3 regions of the Salipaludibacillus sp. CF4.18 genome follow, and region 2 is predicted to be linked to each of the others. Evidence: predicted binding sites of a transcription regulator. Region 2 holds the regulator's gene; each other region holds the start of a gene.
The links. The regulator LexA, encoded in region 2, represses DNA repair genes until DNA is damaged. The targets are predictions, from matches to a motif close to CGAACATATGTTCG.
Positions count from the first base shown of each region.

Region 1: ACHABW_RS08900 (DNA polymerase IV) is a predicted target of LexA. The motif match lies at 4,896-4,909, and genes of this name have one in related genera.
Region 3: ACHABW_RS11935 (carbohydrate kinase) is a predicted target of LexA. The motif match lies at 2,476-2,489, and genes of this name have one in related genera.

Region 1 covers NZ_JBIMEV010000010.1:65,198-71,716, reverse strand. The annotation lists gene clpX (ATP-dependent protease ATP-binding subunit ClpX) at 1-1,266, opposite strand, end outside; gene tig (trigger factor) at 1,625-2,920, opposite strand; gene ACHABW_RS08910 (tetratricopeptide repeat protein) at 3,067-4,128, opposite strand; gene ACHABW_RS08905 (hypothetical protein) at 4,349-4,765, shown strand; gene ACHABW_RS08900 (DNA polymerase IV) at 4,962-6,194, shown strand; gene ACHABW_RS08895 (YolD-like family protein) at 6,191-6,519, shown strand, end outside.
Region 2 covers NZ_JBIMEV010000001.1:276,654-283,172, reverse strand. The annotation lists gene tkt (transketolase) at 1-676, opposite strand, end outside; gene ACHABW_RS01415 (DUF896 domain-containing protein) at 1,087-1,320, opposite strand; gene ACHABW_RS01410 (YneB family resolvase-like protein) at 1,392-2,042, opposite strand; gene yneA (cell division suppressor protein YneA) at 2,039-2,359, opposite strand; gene lexA (transcriptional repressor LexA) at 2,561-3,184, shown strand; gene ACHABW_RS01395 (YheC/YheD family protein) at 3,368-4,693, opposite strand; gene ACHABW_RS01390 (YheC/YheD family protein) at 5,135-6,499, shown strand.
Region 3 covers NZ_JBIMEV010000016.1:31,411-37,929, reverse strand. The annotation lists gene ACHABW_RS11950 (transcriptional regulator SplA domain-containing protein) at 1-161, opposite strand, end outside; gene ACHABW_RS11945 (phasin family protein) at 364-705, opposite strand; gene ACHABW_RS11940 (ABC1 kinase family protein) at 718-2,361, opposite strand; gene ACHABW_RS11935 (carbohydrate kinase) at 2,522-3,607, shown strand; gene ACHABW_RS11930 (pseudouridine-5'-phosphate glycosidase) at 3,714-4,637, shown strand; gene ACHABW_RS11925 (hypothetical protein) at 4,869-5,885, opposite strand; gene ACHABW_RS11920 (ATP-binding cassette domain-containing protein) at 5,869-6,519, opposite strand, start outside.

The sequences.
Region 1 (6,519 bases), on a different contig from region 2:
ACTTTCCTTTGGTTCTTTTTGATCTTTGATTTCTTCCCCATCTTTGGAAAGAAGCGTTGGTCTTTTAAGATCACGGACCGTTTCATCTGTGATGATACATTTAGCAATATCCTCACGTGATGGAAGTTCATACATGACATCAAGCATCATTGACTCAATAATGGATCTTAGTCCTCGAGCCCCTGTCTTTCGCTCAATTGCTTGATGAGCCACTTCACGAAGCGCACCCTCAGTAAATTCTAACTCCACTTCATCTAATTCCAACAGCTTCTGATACTGTTTGACGAGAGCATTTTTAGGTGCAGTCAGGATCTCTACTAATGCAGCTTCATCTAAATGTTCCAAGCTCGCAATAACCGGAAGTCGACCAATAAACTCTGGAATAAGTCCGTATTTAAGCAAATCTTCTGGTAAAATCTTTGATAAATATTGGTCTTCCTTCAAGTCATCCTTATCTATATCGGAACCAAAACCAATAACTTTTTTGCCTAAACGTCGTTTAATAATTTGATCGATACCATCAAATGCTCCCCCAACAATAAACAGTACGTTGGTTGTATCAATTTGAATGAATTCTTGATGAGGATGCTTTCGTCCACCTTGTGGAGGTACGCTCGCTGTTGTTCCCTCAAGAATTTTTAATAATGCTTGTTGAACACCTTCACCAGAAACATCTCTTGTAATCGAAGGATTCTCTGATTTTCGGGCCACTTTGTCGATCTCATCAATATAAATGATACCGCGCTCTGCTTTTTCAACATCATAATCTGCTGCTTGAATAAGCTTCAACAGAATGTTTTCCACATCTTCACCAACATACCCGGCTTCTGTTAATGATGTTGCATCTGCAATAGCAAACGGAACATTTAAAATTCTAGCTAGCGTTTGAGCTAATAATGTTTTACCACTACCTGTTGGACCGATCAAGCAAATATTACTTTTCGCTAGTTCCACTTCATCATTTTTCGTTGTCGCATTGACACGCTTATAATGATTGTAAACAGCTACGGATAGAGTTTTCTTCGCTTGGTCCTGACCAATGACATAGTCGTTTAATATCTCACGAATTTCCTGAGGCTTTGGAATGTCTTCCATCTCCACTTCCTCTTCGCTACCCAGCTCCTCTTCTACAATTTCTGTACAAAGCTCGATACATTCATCACATATATACACGCCGGGTCCGGCAACTAACTTTCTCACTTGATCTTGTGTCTTTCCACAAAAAGAGCATTTTAACTGCCCTTTTTCCTCATTAAATTTAAACATTCTCTTCACCCCTTACAGTAAAATTGAAACTCGCACGGAAACCTTAAATTCGTCTGTTCGATATTTTATTATGCTATCTTTACATTGTACGTAGCCGTATCTGTTTTTAATCACGTTCTCATACGATGATCACTAAATTTATTTTTGTTTCCTTAAAAGATTGTATTTGACACCTTTGCCTTAAATTGTACCACATTTTATTTCGGGAGCATAAAGAAAGGGTAATCAAATCTTCTAAGTCTGATCTAGAATACGGGAGTCACGGTTTAAAAGTCAAGTTATTCGCTTTAAGCTTTATGTAATTAGGTTATGTATAAAGCAAGGCACGAATTACTTCGCGCCTTGCCCTACTAAATAATTATTTTTCTTTTTTGCTGTTATCTACTAAGAAGTCAATTGCTTTTCGAACTTTTAAATCATTCTTAAGCGTATCTACTCCACCCTGCATTGCAAGGATCTGTTTAATTTCATCGGCAGAGCGCTGATACATGCCAGCCATTTGCTCAATTTCTTTATCAACATCTTCATCTGATGCTTCCAATTCTTCTTCAATAGAAATAGCTTCAAGAGTCAAGTTCATTCGAACACGCTTTTCAGCGTCTTCTTTAAATTGCTCTTTCATACCTTCTTCATCTGTTTGAGAGAATTGGTAATACATGTCTAAAGACATACCTTGTGACTGCAAACGTTGACCGAATTCTTCGAGCATACGGTCGACTTCTGTCTTAACCATTGCTTCAGGAATGTCAACTTCAGCATTTTCTGCTGCTTTTTCAACAAGAACATCCTTTTTCTTAGCGTCTGCTTCTTGTTGTTTTGCTGTTTCCAGCTTTTCGCGAGTATTTTTCTTCAAGTCTTCTAATGTTTCATACTCTTCATTGACATCTTTCGCGAATTCATCGTCAAGTTCAGGAAGATCTTTACGCTTAATATCATGAACTTTCACCTTAAATGTCGCTTTTTTACCAGCTAGTTCCTCTGAATGATAGTCTTCAGGAAACTCTACATTTACTTCTGTATCCGCTCCGGATTTTGCACCTGTAAGCTGTTCTTCAAACCCTGGAATGAATTGACCTGAGCCAATTTCCAAAGAATAATTTTCAGCTGTTCCACCTTCAAAAGGTTCGCCGTCTACAAATCCTTCAAAATCCATTACCACTGTATCGCCTTGTTGCACTTCTCCATCTTCTACAGCGACAAGATCTGCGTTCTTTTCTTGAAGTTGTGTAATTTCCTGATCCACATCTTCATCCGTAACAGTAGTATCTTCTTCCTCTACTGTTAATCCTTTATACTCACCAAGTTTCACTTCTGGTTTCACAATTACAGTTGCTGTGAAAGATAAAGGCTTACTCTTTTCCATATCACCAATATCAATATCAGGTTGGTCCACAGGATTAATTCCTGTTTCTTCCACTGCTTCTGTATAAGCTTGTGGCAACAGAATATCCAATGCATCTTGATATAGTGATTCTACACCAAAACGTTGTTCGAAAATCGGACGCGGTACACGGCCTTTACGAAATCCTGGAATATTCACCTGTTTAGATACTTTTTTAAATGCTTGATCTAAGGCATCGTCTACGCGCTCACTGTTCACTTCCACAGTTAAGACTCCGGAGTTACCTTCTTTTTTTTCCCATTTAGCTGTCATGTATACTTTCCCTCCAACATAAAAAAAATCATATTTATCGCTTCAGCTTTTTGCAACCCCTACATTATAACACACGTTGCATTCATTTCAATGATTTCTGCTTGATTAGAAAATGCAGATATCTGTATGTAATTTCTTTTCCATTATTATGTATGTGTCTGATCCGTTGCAAATAGTAATGACTCGATTTCCTTCATTTGTTTCACTGCGGTTACTGTTGCTTCTTTTTCACCTCCATAGAATGGAAGGACATCTTCTATATACGACGTTTCCTCTTCCATTAAACTATTTCCCATGTGATGCAAGGCACAAGCCCACACTTCAATATCTAAAGGAATGGGTGCCTGAGGGTATATCGCAAATAAATAGTGCCACCAGACTTGTCCCACCATTTCAAATAATGATGGATTTTCTTGTCCGAGTTCATGTTCAAGTCTGTGAATCACTTCGTTTCCAAACTTTTCATGAAATACATCTTCCAAGTCTTCAATATTCACTTGATACTGCTCATTAAATTTATGTACTTCATATACTCCTTGATGCTTCATTTCTCTTAAAATTTGAAGGAGATAGCTTTTTAGAACTGGTGAATGATCTTTATCTTTCAGAAAAGCACGATACGCATTTTGAACCTCACTGGAGTCATAGTGACTCAGTTGTTGAATCGCCCCCCATTGCTGATCAGGATGACCCTTTTCCAAAACCTTAATAAGTTCATCGGTTGAAGGGACCATTTCAAGCGAATCCTTTTCCCCGAAGTCTACTTCGTCCGCGATCTCTTCAAAACCTTCTGTCATATTCCTTGCGAAATCCAACAAGTGGTAAAATGATTCTGCCATTTTTGCAGGCAGTTTCTCTTCTGTCATTACCGTCTCCAGTAATCCTACTACTTCTTCGTAATCACCTAACTGAATAAGAAGAGAGACGTAAACTTGAAGCACATCAAAATATTCTCCAATCCCTTCTTTAAGCATGGATTCACAATATTTCTTTGCCTCATTTAAACGGTTCAGCTCGATATTCGTGATGACGAGTCCATAACGGGCTTGTGGATGCTGCGGTTCCAAATCTGTCGACTGTTTAAAATATGTTAGCGCATCATACAATTTTTTCTCTTTTAAAGATGACATTCCTTTTTCTACAAGCCTTGCAACAAGTCCTGGAAAAAGGATAACATTGTCATCATGACCATTTGCCTGCTTCCCCATTTTAGCTATCCTCCTTTCGTTTTTAATTCTGTATTATGTAGATTTCTCACATCTGTCTCATTAGTTTATCAATTGTCAAGTAGAAAAACAAATACAATTATGACTATCGTCGTCTTTTTTCAATACTTTTGTGATTCACGTTTATTTTTCAACGATTTTGAAAATGTTAAGTATACATATAGTTTTTCAATCGATAGATAGAAAGTGAGGATGGATAAAAATGACTACTCTCTTCTTTATGCTGATAGCTATGTTCGTTATCGTATTAACACATACCATGACCATACACTATTCGCGCCCCTATTTTACTACTGTGAAAAAATACGAACTAAGTATCTTAACGGACAGTCAACGACAATTATATGAAGCCCTTGTTGCTCGAAGATACTATGTATCATGCGGTTTGCAACTCAATTTTGTATTTATCCCTTTAGCACTCGAACCATTTAGAGTGGCTTTCATTGAAGAAAAACCTAGAACGCTTGTTTCAAGACTCTCTTTATTATATTTGAAATTAAAAGGCTGGCACGTCGTTTCTTTCTCTGTCAAATCTTCACACGAGGACATGACACTTATGCTTGATGGAATAGATACACGTAATTTCCTTTCTTCCAGTCACTTAAAAAATGTGGAATAACTGACATTGATGACGTCTCAAAAAGATGATTAAAAATATTTTTTATTACCCTCTGCACTATATTTCCCCATGTCTCTCTTCGTATATGAGTTCTTTTCTGATCAATTGAATTATGAGACCCAAATATTACCGAACAAATGTTCTTGTTTTCTTCCGACTCCTTAGGTATTATTGTGCCTAAGGAGGGATTACAGCTATGAAAAAAGTCATCTTTTTAGTTGATATGCAATCATTCTTTGCCTCTGTGGAAAAAGCGAAGCATTATAAAAACCTAGATCAGCCTCTCGTCGTTTCCGGAGACCCCAAACGAAGATCCGGTGTTATTTTAGCTGCTTGTCCTCTCGCCAAGAAGTCAGGTATTAAAAATGGCGAACGGTTGTGGGAAGCGCAGCAAAAATGTCCACACCTGGTCGTTGTACCTCCAACGATGCAGGAATACATTGATAGTTCGTTAGCAATCACTGAAATTTTGGAAAGGTATACCGACATCGTAGAACCGTACAGCATTGATGAGCAGTTCATGGATCTTACCCATTCTCAAAAATTATTCGGTGATCCCTATGAGATAGCCCGCCAGATTCAACATGACATCCAGAAACAGATCCGCGTCCGCGCTCGGGTGGGAATTGGAGAAAATAAAGTTTTAGCCAAAATGGCATGTGATAATTTCGCTAAAAAAACGAAAGAAGGTATTTTTCACCTGAAAAAAGAAGAACTGACTCATACGTTATGGCCGATGCCAATCGAAAACTTGTTCCGGGCAGGAACTCGGATGAGTCATCATTTACGAATGATGGCTATACGAACAATCGGAGAACTGGCACAAACAGATGTGAAAAAGATAAAAAAAAGATGGGGAATACACGGACAGGTTTTATGGATGAATGCAAATGGTGTTGATTATTCTCCAGTTTCCACCTCTTCCACGAATAGTCAAAAAGCAATCGGGCACGGGATGACCCTTCCTTCAGACTATCGTAAAAAGGAAGATATCAAAGTGGTATTGCTGGAGCTTTGCGAAGAAGTTTGTCTGCGTGCAAGAAGCTCTCACGTCATGGGACAAACGATCACTCTAAGCATGTCAGGAGCAAGCTACGATCACCCAACCGGCTTTCATCGACAGCTTACTATGATGGAACCAACCAATGTCACCACATCTGTGTTTCATTACGCCTGTGAGCTCTTGGAAACATTTTGGGATACGTTTCCCATCCGTCGCCTTGGCGTCTCCTTATCCAGTCTTACAAGCGATCAGATGGTTCAACTAAGTCTGTTTGATCCCGACCAGGAACATCGTATTCAACTTGGCTATACAATGGATGAAATTAACGTAAAGTATGGAAAAACCTCGATTCGTCGGGCATCTGCTCTTCTTCAAGCCAGTCAATCCGATGAACGTGCTGCGAAAATAGGAGGACATTATAAATGAGTGATTACATCAAGAGAGGTAACCTTATGTGGGAAGGAAGCCGAATGATGCTCCCTGAACATATCCAGGCATTACGTAACCGAAACAGAGAAGTGACAAAGGACCCCAAACCAAACCTAAATGACTATGAGTTAACAGAGCTCGGCTTTGTTGCCATGGAGTCCTTGAATTACACAATCGATGTACGCATCATTTATTGGAATAATGGATATGATACCGAAATCAGTGGAGTCATTGACCATATCGATCATCAACTTCACCAATTAAAAATTTCAGGGGAATGGATTAAAATTAACGATTTAAAATCCATGGAACGTATTGAATA
Region 2 (6,519 bases):
TTGCTTTAAGGTCGTTACCATCTTCAACACGAATTACTTGCCATCCGTATGCTTTATATCGGTCTTCGACACTTTCAGAGAAAGATTCATGTAAATCACCATCTAAGGAAATATCATTTGAATCATACATAACGATAAGTTTTCCTAATTTCAGGTGACCTGCTAATGAAGACGCTTCAGCAGAAACACCCTCCATTAAATCTCCATCTCCGCAAATGCTGTATGTATAATGGTCAACAACATTAAACTGGTCTTTATTATAAGTTGCAGCTAAGTGCTTTTCAGCCATAGCAAAACCAACTGACATAGCAAAACCTTGACCTAAAGGACCTGTTGTAGCTTCTACTCCTGGAGTATGTCCAAATTCGGGATGCCCTGGAGTTTTACTTCCCCACTGTCTGAATCCTTTTAAATCATCTATAGAAACGTCATAGCCATGGAGATGGAGTAAGCTATATAGAAGCATAGATCCGTGACCCGCAGATAAAATAAAACGATCACGATTAAACCAATCTGGATTTTTTGGATTATGGTTCATGTACTTACTGAACAATTCATAAGCCATTGGTGCCGCACCCATAGGCATTCCCGGGTGACCTGAATTCGCTTTTTCAATACTGTCAATTGATAGTGTTCGGATCGTGCTAATAGATAAATTCTCGATGCTTGTAGCCATTCTTGATCAGCCTCTTTTCATAAAAATTTTATCAAATATACTTTTATCATATACTTTATAGAGAGGTTAGACAACCATATTTAGCATGTTAGTTAAAAATATAACACATTTACAAAAAACTAATTTCATTTAAGACATCTGATAATGAATACATTCTGTAATTTACAGAGAGTATTGCGGCTATGATATATATTAGCCTAATTCTTTTAAAATAAAAAATTAAATTAGAACAGAGTGGAACTCGAGTCCGATAAATGCGCATGCTTTCCTTCCTTGGTTTTTCAATTAAAATAACAATAATACTTATAGGTGAAAAATATTCAAATAAAAAAAGTAATCAGTTTCCCAAACAACAATAATGGAAAATGGATTACTTAATATAAACAAATCAAAAGATATTTCAAGAGAAATTAGTGTAAAGAATCATTCTCTTTTTCTTTTTTTAATTTAGCTGGTGTTACATCTGTACCTTCTTCGTCAACAACTTTTACCGATTTTAATTGGTTCTTAAATGACTTGCGAACATTCTTCAAATATTCATTCCTTAGCTCTTTTTGCTCTTTTTGTTCTTTTAATGATAAACCTTCGCTTTTTGCTTTCCTTGCTAAAATGTTTATTCTATCAAGTTTTTCTTTATGAATCATCTGAATCCCTCCGTTTGTTGATAGGCATATTTCATTTTAAAGCAATGAAATAAAGGATTCAAGTTTACTGCCTAATCGTTGGACAAGCTTTTCATATGTTCCTGATATCTTCGATGTGCCGTTGCTTTTGAAATCGAATATCCCATCCCTCTTAGCATTAGGGCCAGTTCATGAAAAGTCATTCCACTCTCTCTTAATCTCAAGATCTCTTTGAGTGGAACCTCTTTTCTCTTTCTTCCTCCACCACGGGTTGCACCCAATAGATTCATAGACGGATCAAAGCCATTACTAACAGCTCGCTTCATCCCTCTTTTTATTTTAACATTTTGAAGTTTACGCTGATACTCCTCCACAATAGCGACGATATCCAACACCATTGAGTCGGTCTCAGATAATGCTAATTCACCATTGTCTTTTAGAGAATATATTTTTACATTCATTTTATTCAACTGGTGAATGAGAGCCATTTTAGCATTCCCACGACCAAGTCTTGTGTCGTCTTGAATAAGTAATATATTAGCCTCTTGTTTTTTAAATCGTTCGAGCATGATAAATATTCCGTCTCTCTCTATTTCATAGCCACTTGCTTTTTCTTCTATTATATCAATAACCTGGATGTTTTCGGCTTCTGCTATTTTCACTAGTTCTTCTTTTTGTCGGATAAGAGATGTTTGTTGTGTTTCTTTGTCAGTACTCACTCTCGTATATATTATTCCTCTCACTCTTGAGCAACTCCTGTCAGCTGAGTTGGAACGTCTAATCGTTGACCCGGAAAGATACTCTCATTATCCAAATCATTTTTTGACTTCATCCATGAAATAGTCTGTTCAATTGTCATATCATGGTCATCCGAAATGGAACTGGCAATCGCCCATAGAGACTCTCCATCTTCAACGGTCCATTCTGTTGACACCTGATACTTTTCTTCAACTGGAGTATGATTATCTGAAAAATAAGTCCATGAGTATAATACACAGGATAAAAGAAGTATAAAAACAGATCCGTCTATGTACTTTCGTAAAGATTTATATGTTTGCATTGCTCATCACCTCATAATAAGAATGTTTGTTCCCTTTTACTATAACTAGAACAGTTGTTCGTGTCAAGCATATAAGTAGAACGAGTGTTTGCGAAACTAACGTTCTCATGGTATAATGTTCCTGTAAATGTTTCTTAATACTAGATTGCTATGATATACAACTATTAAATAGAACAAAATACATATAACGAGGTGTGAAATATGACAAAGCTCTCTTCTAGACAGCAAGCTATTTTTGATTTTATTAAATCAGAAGTTAAAGATCGTGGATATCCCCCTTCGGTGAGAGAAATCGGAGAAGCAGTGGGCTTAGCATCTAGTTCAACTGTGCATGGTCATCTATCAAGACTAGAGAAAAAAGGCTACATTCGCCGTGATCCAACTAAACCGCGCGCTATTGAAGTTTTGGGATTACATGATGATTCCTCTCAAGTAAATCACACGGCATCCATACAAATTCCTGTAATTGGTAAGGTTACTGCAGGACAACCGATCACTGCGATTGAAAATGTGGAAGAATACTTACCATTGCCAGCAAGCTTTGTTCAGGATGAACAGTCCTTTATTCTTGAAATATCTGGGGATTCTATGATAGAGGCTGGTATATTTGATGGCGATTATGTCGTAGTTAGACAACAAAGTCATGCAAATAATGGAGAAATCGTGGTCGCTATGACAGAAGATGATGAAGCGACTGTGAAACGATTCTTTAAAGAAGATAATTACTTTCGACTCCAACCTGAAAATTCTACATTAGACCCAATCATTTTAGATAAAGTTACTATTCTTGGCAAAGTCATCGGCGTTTTCAGAACACTTCAATAACTTATGTATACCATTGAAAAGAAGATCAAGTGATACTACTTGATCTTCTTTTTATTTTTTACCTAGTGTTATGCCAGATAGAGTTTAAGAATGATGTCTGTCTAGATTTTAAAAGTAGGACAAGGAGCCTGCCTCATCCTTTCTCTTTAGTTATGAAGATTTAAATGAAAGCCTCACATTCCGTTAACTGCGTCCCGCACTAACAAACCAAACTTGAGTTGTTGAAAAAGTATTCTCTTGCCTAGTAGGTCTTTTATATTTAATTTTTTTCTGTATAATCTTTGTTGAGGGTTTTTTACAAAGCTCCCTTTTATTTTTATTTTTCTTTTGGGTAACTTTTTCCTCTCTGCTGTTACTTACTTTGTTTCCGTTATCTGCCTCTAAATCTCTCACATCTTCTTCGCTTCTTGTTTCCAAGAGGGAACCTTTAGCATACGAGAGTATATTTTGCATGGATTGCATTAAGGTTTTTTCACCATATGCTTTCAATAGTGATACTTTTGCGCTCTGTGAATTACATTCAATAAACTTAATTTCTAGATCTTTTGTTAGTCCAAAATCTATCCCGATCTCTCCAAATTCCCCATATTTATCTTCCGTCTCTTTATAAACAGTGCATAAAAAGGATTCAATTCTTTTCTTAATTTTCAATTTTTCTTTGGAGGATAATTTTATCCACTTGAACAAATCATCAAGTGGGATAGCATCTGAATGAATTGTAATCGGGGAGTTTTCTTGGCTAACTCTTGCACTTATTCCACCGACCTGAATTCCTTTAGTTATATCTCTTTGTAATTCAGCCCGCAAATCTATCCTTCTATTGTTAAGTTCTAATAGGTCGATAGCTTCTTGTACCATAAATCCTTTCCCTTTGTAAAATTTGTCTAAGAAAGGGATAACATCATCTAACTGTTCATAGTTCATGGTGTAAATTTTTTGTTGAGTATAATCATAATACTTACACTGATAATGATTATTTGATAACAATTCTACGCGCACCACATTTTGTCCTTTTCTCCCGGTGACCCCTTTCAGATAAATCGTTTGATGTTTATTCATCATGTAAAATAAATCTTCTGGACCTTCATATAAAACCGTTTCTAACAAATAAGGTTTTAATGGCTTAAGATTACTAAAATAGTTATAAATGTCCCAATTTCCTAATGAAGAAGGATTCAAAAAGAATGTTTTCTTTTTCTTGCATTGATCTATAAAAGTGCGATAGTTGTCTTTAAATTTCTTCGTTGCACCACCACGCCGATAAAGAACTTCTGGATATGGAAAAGTACCTTGTTTCCATAAGTTATTTTTAAAATCAAAATAATATCCAGTAATGACTTGTTTGTCTATATTGACTTTATTAATGGAGAAAAAAAACATTTTAAAATAATCTTCTTTATTAGCCTCCGCCAATTTTTCCAGCCGATAATGGGGTTTATTTTTAGAAATACCTTTCCAGGCTCTATTCGACACTAACACCCCGAGACTATCGGTTATATTTGCCTTCATACTCAAGTTTCATCACCCTTTCCTCTGTAACATGCTCAAACATATCATATTAAGAAATAAATAAATGGTGAGTATATAACCTCTTAAATATCCCTGTATTACACCCAAATTCCCAGCGTAAATGTCAAAATCCATTTATAACGATATGCAGATCCCTTAATACCATACTTTTGATTTCACCCCACCTTATTTAAATCATTTCTTACAATTATTTTACTTACTATTAACTATCTGATTAGTCATTATTTCTTTAAATAAAGCATACGCTTGGATGAAGTAGTTTTTTTAATATAGACCCGAGGTTGGATCATACATTCCATCACCTTTATGCTTGTATGATGTTGACACTGAAGTTTTACACACAGCATCATTATTCTCGTTTGTAATTTTCTTCACAGAAAAGTTGATATGTGAAGTTAGTTAATTGGAAGGATGGTCCGATTGTATATTAAATGGATAGCTACAAATAAAATAGACGAGATTTATTTTCCAAATATATTTCGAAAAGGAATAATATCTTCCTCAGAAAAAATCACTTTTCATTTCGGCTCTTGGGAAAAAGAGCTTATTATCCAATATTCGAACATTCTTCCTAATGACACCATTGGTATATCTGAAAATATAAAAAACGACACATCTATTCCTGATCAGTTGGATTACGAAATGAATTTAACAGAAACGAATTTAAATCTTGGCCCGGTAGTACTATATTTAGTATCTAATCGATTACTAAAATGTTTAGATAAATTAAAAGATCGGATAGAAAGATATGTTCCTTTAAATGGTTTAATTATCATTAGTAATAGTTTAGGAGTTAACATTGAAGAGCAAACAATTAATGGGTATTATTTTCAACCAAAATCCGAAACCAACCATTCAATTTTGAGAGAAGGAATCTTTCCATATCCTGGTGCTGTTTTTAAAAGAGCTATTATCCCACCCCATATAGACAAAGATTTATACGAAAAAACAAAAGGCCGGGTGTTCAATTCTAAATTTTTCACCAAATGGGAAATGTGGGAGTGGCTCTCCTCGGATCGCACCATTCAAAATAATCTACCTTATACAAAAGAGCTAACAACTTTAGAAGACATAAATGACATGTTAGCAGAATATCACTCTATCTATTTAAAGCCCAAAAAAGGATCTAGTGGAAAAGGAATCATTAAAATTGAAAATGATAACGGGTTCTACCAAATAACTAATGATAAATGCATTTTAGCTAGATTAGAAAATATAAAAGACCATCCTTTAATTGAAGGTATTTCTAATAAGAAAAAACATTATATGATCCAGCAAGGTGTTCCTGTCCATTATGATTCAAGAAGTGTTGATTTCCGATGTTACATGCAAAAAGATGAAACAACCCGATGGAAGTGTTCTGGTTACCTAGGTAGATTTGCTGTACCGGGTAGCATCACTACCAATTTACAAAACCTTGATTACCTGCTTCAAGGTCCAGAGGCATTGAAACAAATCTTTGACTTAGACGAGAATCAAGTACGTTTACTAGAGCAAAAAATTGAAAGAGTTTGTTTAAAGGCTTGTCAGCTTCTTGACCAACACGGTTGCTATGGGGATATAGCTATTGATTTCATTGTAGATAGAGATTTACACGTATGGATATTGGAAATGAATAAAAGGTATGGATACAGAAGTTTTTCAATCCTAGAAGACCCTGAATTATTTGGTGAAATAATCTGTAATCCGTTTCTTTATGCAAGTGCTTTAGCGGGTTTTAGCAAAATAAGAAAACATCATAATGGTGCTGAGAGAGAGCAATTAATAGTGAGGACATTATGCTAGTTTTCATTTATAATAACAGT
Region 3 (6,519 bases), on a different contig from region 2:
GTTAGAGGATAATACTCTTCCATGAAAAACAAAGCTAAATGACCAGGGTGAAAAGGATTGGTAACAATGGATGCTTCTTGAATATGTGCGACTGATTGTGTATGAGGATTTCGTTGAATGACAAATACGGTGTCACCTGACTGTAATTGATTACTATCCATAAAAGTATTGCCTCCTTTTTTCTTTCCTATCATGTGAGAATACGGGAGAGATATACCTAGAAAAAAACAGCAGATAAACAGGACCATTGATAAAATTTAAAAATATACATGGCAATGGCTTCGTTCATAGCATCAAAAAGGCACTGGAAAAGTAAAAAAACAACTTTTTCAGTGCCTTCATATAAGTACTCGAATAAAATATTTACTGGTGGTCTTCGTCTATTTCAGAATCTTTGTCTTGTTTTTCAAGGTTGGATAACTTTTCCTCTAATAATTCAACTCTCGCTTGTAAAAGCTTATAATCATCTTTAGACACAAGATTCAGATCCTCTATAAAGTTGCCTACTTTTTCTTTTGAACGTGTATTCCATTTTTCTTCTGTTTCCTCACCCTTTTTTAGTAGGGAGTGATACATGTCGTCAGCTTCCTGGGGAGTAACCCGGCCTTTGGATACTAAATCATCAATATACTTTTCTACTTTTTCCTTACTAGATACTGCAGCTCCTAAGCCTAACAAAAACCCTGTTTTTAATAAATTACTCATAAGTAACTCCTCCTAAAATTTATTGTCTAATTTTTTCACCCACCGCTTATGAATGATAAAACTAAAAACAGTAGCGATTAAAAATACAAGTGTCACAAGAGCCATAAAGCTCTGCAACAATGGAAAAGAGAAAATAAGCGAGACAAATAACAATAGACTACTGAAGAAAAAACCACATACAGAACTGATTATTAATAGTATATATCTTTGGTGGTCAAATTGCCTCCACTGTCTTCGTTCTTCAGATTTTCTTTGTTCATGAGGTGCTTCAAGGTAACTATTTAAGTTACGAGGGAGCGACAATAAAGGTTTCACCGATTCTTTCAATACTTGCATCTTTATATTTCCGCGGTCGTCATCGGTATCTTCTAACCATTTCGCTACTACAGGTTTACCCAATTCTATAAAATCGATTTTGGGATCAATAATTGTTAGAACGCCAATACCGATAGATGCGGCGCGACCTAAAAACGCGAATTCTGCGGGTAATTGGATAGGCTGTTCCCGTACTATTTCTTGAAGATCATTAAATATTTCTTCTACCTTGTGCTGATCTAATTGAGTAATGTCTTCTTCCAAATACATATCTACATAAGTTTTAAGTAAGGTTTGGAGCTTTTTTTTATTTGCTTTGGGAAGAAGGAAACCTAAATCTTCAAGTTGGCTAATAACAAGCTGATAATCATCCAAGACAAATCCTTGAATCATCTTGCGAATTCTTTTGGCGTCATCGCGTGAGATTTCTCCAACCATTCCAAAATCAAGAATAACGATTTGACCGTCCTTTGTTATAAGAATGTTTCCTTGATGTGGGTCAGCATGAAACATTCCATAGTCGAGCAATTGATCAATAAAAAATTGAAAAAGTCTTCTTGCTGTGTCTTTGTGATCAATTTGATGTTTCTTTAGAAAAGATAATTCAGTTACCTTTCTTCCTTCAATCCACTCCATCACGAGAACTTTTTTTGTACAGAATTCTTCAAAGAATTGCGGGATATAATAATCCTGACTATGACTAAATCTCTTTTGAAAATTTTGAGCATTTTTTAGTTCTTTATAATAATTAAGCTCATCACCGATAATTGAAACGACTTCTTTGAATAAAGCTTTCGTATCGACTTCTTTACCGAATTTAGTGAAGGTCCTGGTAATCCATAGTACGATTCGTAATGCTTTAAAATCTGTGCGAATAATTTTATCGATATGATTCCGTTTAATTTTAATTGCGACTTCTTGTCCATTTTTTAATGTGCCTTTGTAGACTTCTCCAATCGAAGCGGAGGCAATCGGTTTATCACTAATTTGTGATAATCGATTGGAAATAGGTTGACCCCATTCATCTTCCAGTATTTTCTTGGAAATTTCGGCTGGAACAGGAGGGACCTGGTCAATTAAGTCTGCTAATTCTTTCAGGAAAACTTCAGGCATAATATCGGCCCGAGTGCTAAGGAATTGACCAACTTTAATCATTAAACCTTCAAGTTTAAGCGCTTTTTCGCGATACTCTATTGCTTGTTTTTTTAATAGCTGCTCCCATTTTTGATGAGAGGCTGAATCCCAATTTTTATGTGTTTTATTAAAGATATATAGTTGCAGAACAAATTTAAGAAACATAATAACAATGACCGTGATTCGATATAAAGAGAAATTTTTCACATTGTGCCTCCTGATAAACATACAAAATAATAGTGGATGATGTATGTTAATTAATTCTATACCCTTAAGTAATAAAAAGTAAGCGAAAACAAGGATAAACAAACATTTGATTTATAAACAAATGTTTGTTTTAATTAAGTAGAGGATAAGGAGGAAGGTAATGAACGAAAAAGAAGAGTACATTATAGGTCTCATTAAAAATAATCCTTATATTTCACAACAAGATTTAGCTAGCAGATTACAATTATCCCGATCTGCTGTAGCTGGTTATATTTCGTCATTGACAAAAAATGGCCATATTAAAGGAAGAGCCTATGTATTAAATAATGAACGGCAAGTTTTATGTGTCGGTGGAGCGAATATTGACCGTAAGGCAAAAATTCAATCAGAATTCCAATGGGAAGACTCAAATCCAGTAGTGGTCAGTGAAACAATTGGAGGAGTAGCCAGAAATATAGCAGACAATCTTGCCAGACTTCAAGTACCAACATTGCTTTATACTGCAGTAGGATCCGATTCTGAAGGAGACAAAATATGGTCTCACTCGTCACATTATGATATGTCGACATCGATTCAAAAACAGGATCAAAGGACTGGAAACTATACTGCGGTGCTTAATGAAAAAAATAATATGATGTTTGCACTAGCAGAGATGGATATATATGACGCAGTTTCGGTAGCTGATGTAAAAAAATCTCTTAGTCATTTCCGTTCAGCTGATATGATCATTCTTGACACGAATTTCCCGAAAGATGTTTTATCGTCTATATTTCATCAAAAGGATGCAGGCAAGCAAATTCTCGGAGTTGTGCCAGTATCCGCCAAAAAAATTAATCGATTACCGGACGATCTATCGAAAATCGATTATTTTATTTTAAATATTGAGGAGTTAAACGCAGTCATTGAAAGGTATGTTCCTCATGTGAAATCAAAGGACATTCCAATGAAAATGGATGAGATAGTGAAGCTTGGAGTGAAGAATATAATTGTTACTGCAGGGGAAAAAGGTGCACATTTTCAATCGGTGGAAGGATCAATAGGACAGACTGTTGCGTTAAAAACACATGTAGAGGATGTTACGGGTGCAGGGGATGCTTTTGCTGCTGGCGTCTTTTACAGCATTCATAAAGGACTGACGTTAAAGGTTGCTTGTGAAAATGGCACGAAGCTGGCACAGCGAACGTTAAGCACTACAGAAACCGTTGCCGAAGGATTAAATGAATCCATTTTTAACGAGGTACTTTAACAGGACAAGGGCAATAAAAAAAGGAATTTCGTTAAAAATTCGATCGACCAAGAATAAATTAAAACGAAATGAAACTAAGAACCATCAAACCAAGGAGGAACATAACATGAGCTACACACAATATATTGACTATTCAGCAGAGGTATTAAAAGCTAAAGAAGCAAACTTACCAATCGTTGCTCTTGAATCAACAATTATCTCTCACGGTATGCCATACCCTCAGAATGTAGACACAGCTAAGAAAGTTGAAAAAATTATTCGCAATAAAGGAGCAGTGCCAGCTACGATTGCTATTTTAGATGGGAAAATTAAAATAGGACTTTCAGAGGAAGAACTTATTTATTTAGCAAAAGCGACAGATGTAGAAAAAGTCAGCAGAAGAGATCTTGCCTCTGTTTTGGCTTCTAAAAAAGCAGGTGCTACGACGGTAGCCGCAACGATGATTTGTGCAGAATTGGCTGGAATAAAAGTCTTTGTAACCGGAGGAATCGGTGGCGTACATAGAGGCGCTGAAGAAACAATGGATGTATCTGCTGACTTACAGGAGTTAGCCAAAACAAATGTGGCCGTTGTTTGTGCAGGTGCGAAATCAATATTAGATATTGGTTTAACTCTTGAATATTTAGAAACACATGGCGTTCCCGTTGTTGGATTTGAAACAGACGAGTTCCCGGCTTTTTACACGCAAAAAAGTGGCTTTGGTGTTGATGTTAAGGGTGAGACTCCTCAGGATATTGCAGCTATGTTAAACGTAAAATGGGAATTAAACCTCCATGGCGGAGTTGTTATTGGAAATCCAGTCCCGAAAGATAAAGAAATGGATAAATCTTTGATAGATCAAATTATTGATAAAGCTCTTAAAGAAGCGAAGGATAAAGGCATAAGCGGGAAAGAAACAACACCCTTTTTACTGGATCGTTTAAAAGAACTAAGTGAAGGTGCAACGTTAACGACGAATATTGCTTTAGTAGAGAATAACGCTCATGTAGGGGCGGAAATTGCCGTTGCCCTTCATGATATTGAAAAATAAATAAAAGAAGTGAGGGGCACAGAAAAAGTTATTTACTTTTCCAGTGCCTCTTCCAACTTTTTAGAGTTTTCTTACAAGGTAATTTATAAGTTGACAGCTATCATTACGCCACACGCATCAAGGGAAGTTCGCTTCCTTTCGAGTAGCACCTACACGCACTAAGTAGGTGCTACTCGGGGGTGGCTTTAAAGATCACGCTGTATTTAATAAAAGACAGCTATGCCGTTTTTATTATGCTTTATTACTAATCATTAGATTCATCGCTAGCAGTCTCCTTGCAATTAACAATGAGAATAATAAGAATAACGTAAAGCCAATCCAATAAGAGACAATTCTTAGCGCATCTGCATTCCACGGTGCCAAAGAAGAAATAATCATTCCACCTAATAATGAAAAGCAAAGGCTAAACAGGATTAAAAATGGGAGATTAAGTTTCTTGAAAATAAGAAATTCTCCATTGTGTTCAATTTTATTCTTTTTATATAAGAAAGTACCAAGCAAAAGAAAAAAGACAGTAAAAACGATAGCTGTAATAATTGTAGCAATAGTTGATGTGTTCGAAAAGACATACATAAATGGTGTTACGTATTCTAACCAAACGGGCTGGTTTAGATAATATTTAAAATGAACGTCTATCAGCCCTTGAATTAATGTAAAGAGTCCGAGCGGGAAAATAGCAAAAACAATAGTTAGGGCTATCTGAGAAATTAATTCCCCGGCAATTGTTCCGATGAATAACGAAAAAGTAAAGAAAAATAAAAAGCCTAGAAGAGGTCCCCAGAATATCTCTGTCCACGAGACTAGGTATAAAGCGGAAGCAAACTCTGATTGATAGATAATAAAATATGCAATCCAAAAGTTTACGGAATGGAAAAGAGAAATAAGGATTGCCCCGTAAAACCACTTCGCCAAGAAAAGATCTTTACGATAAAATGGTAAAGAAAATGTAAAATCATTGCGTCGCGTATTTCTTTCGAGGCCAACGAGCATTCCTGCCAAAACGATAATGGATAATGTTACTAATATTGCTAATCCTCCCTCAGAAAATATTTGTAAAACATCCCATGGCTGCACTTCATAGATAGAATCATCTACTAATTGAGCTTGCTCTTGAAGTTCTTTCCAGGTTTCAAGTGCTAACGTTGATTGAAAGGGAAGGAAAACAACAAATAACGCTAGAGTCATCCAAATGATCATTCGAGTTTGTTTATAGTTTTGATACCATAATGCCTTATGAAACATCATCATCACCACCTAACCTTGCTACGAATAAGTCTTCTAAAGATAAAGGTAGATCTTCGAATAATAGTGGAGAAGCAAGCTTGATCTTTTTTATTATTTCATCGTGATTTTTATCTATTAAAATGATATAGACGCGCCCTGTTTGTTTTAAAATAGTGACTTGGTCCTTTAAGGCAACTGGCAGGTCACTTTCGAATGCGACTTGTGCTTTTATATAATTGGCTTTCATTTCATCCAATCCATATCGACTGTTTACCATACCATCTTTAATCATAATAATATCATTTGCAATAAATTCTAATTCATCTAAACGGTGCGATGAAATGATCACAGAAACATCATTGGTGGCTACTTCTTCAACAAGGATTTTTAATACTTGTTTTTTGACAATGACATCTAAGCCATCAGTTGGTTCGTCAAGCAGTATATATTTAGCCTTGGTTGAAAAAGCAACTACTAAGAAAAATAAAGCCTTCATTCCTTTGGAGTAATTGCCAATTTTCTTTATTTCTGGCAGAGCGAATCTTTCCATTAACTGAAGATAATAGTCTTCATCGAAACTAGGATATATTTGCTTATACAGGTGAATCATTTCTTTGGTACTATAGCTTTTAAGTGCTTCAGATGAATCGGGAACAAA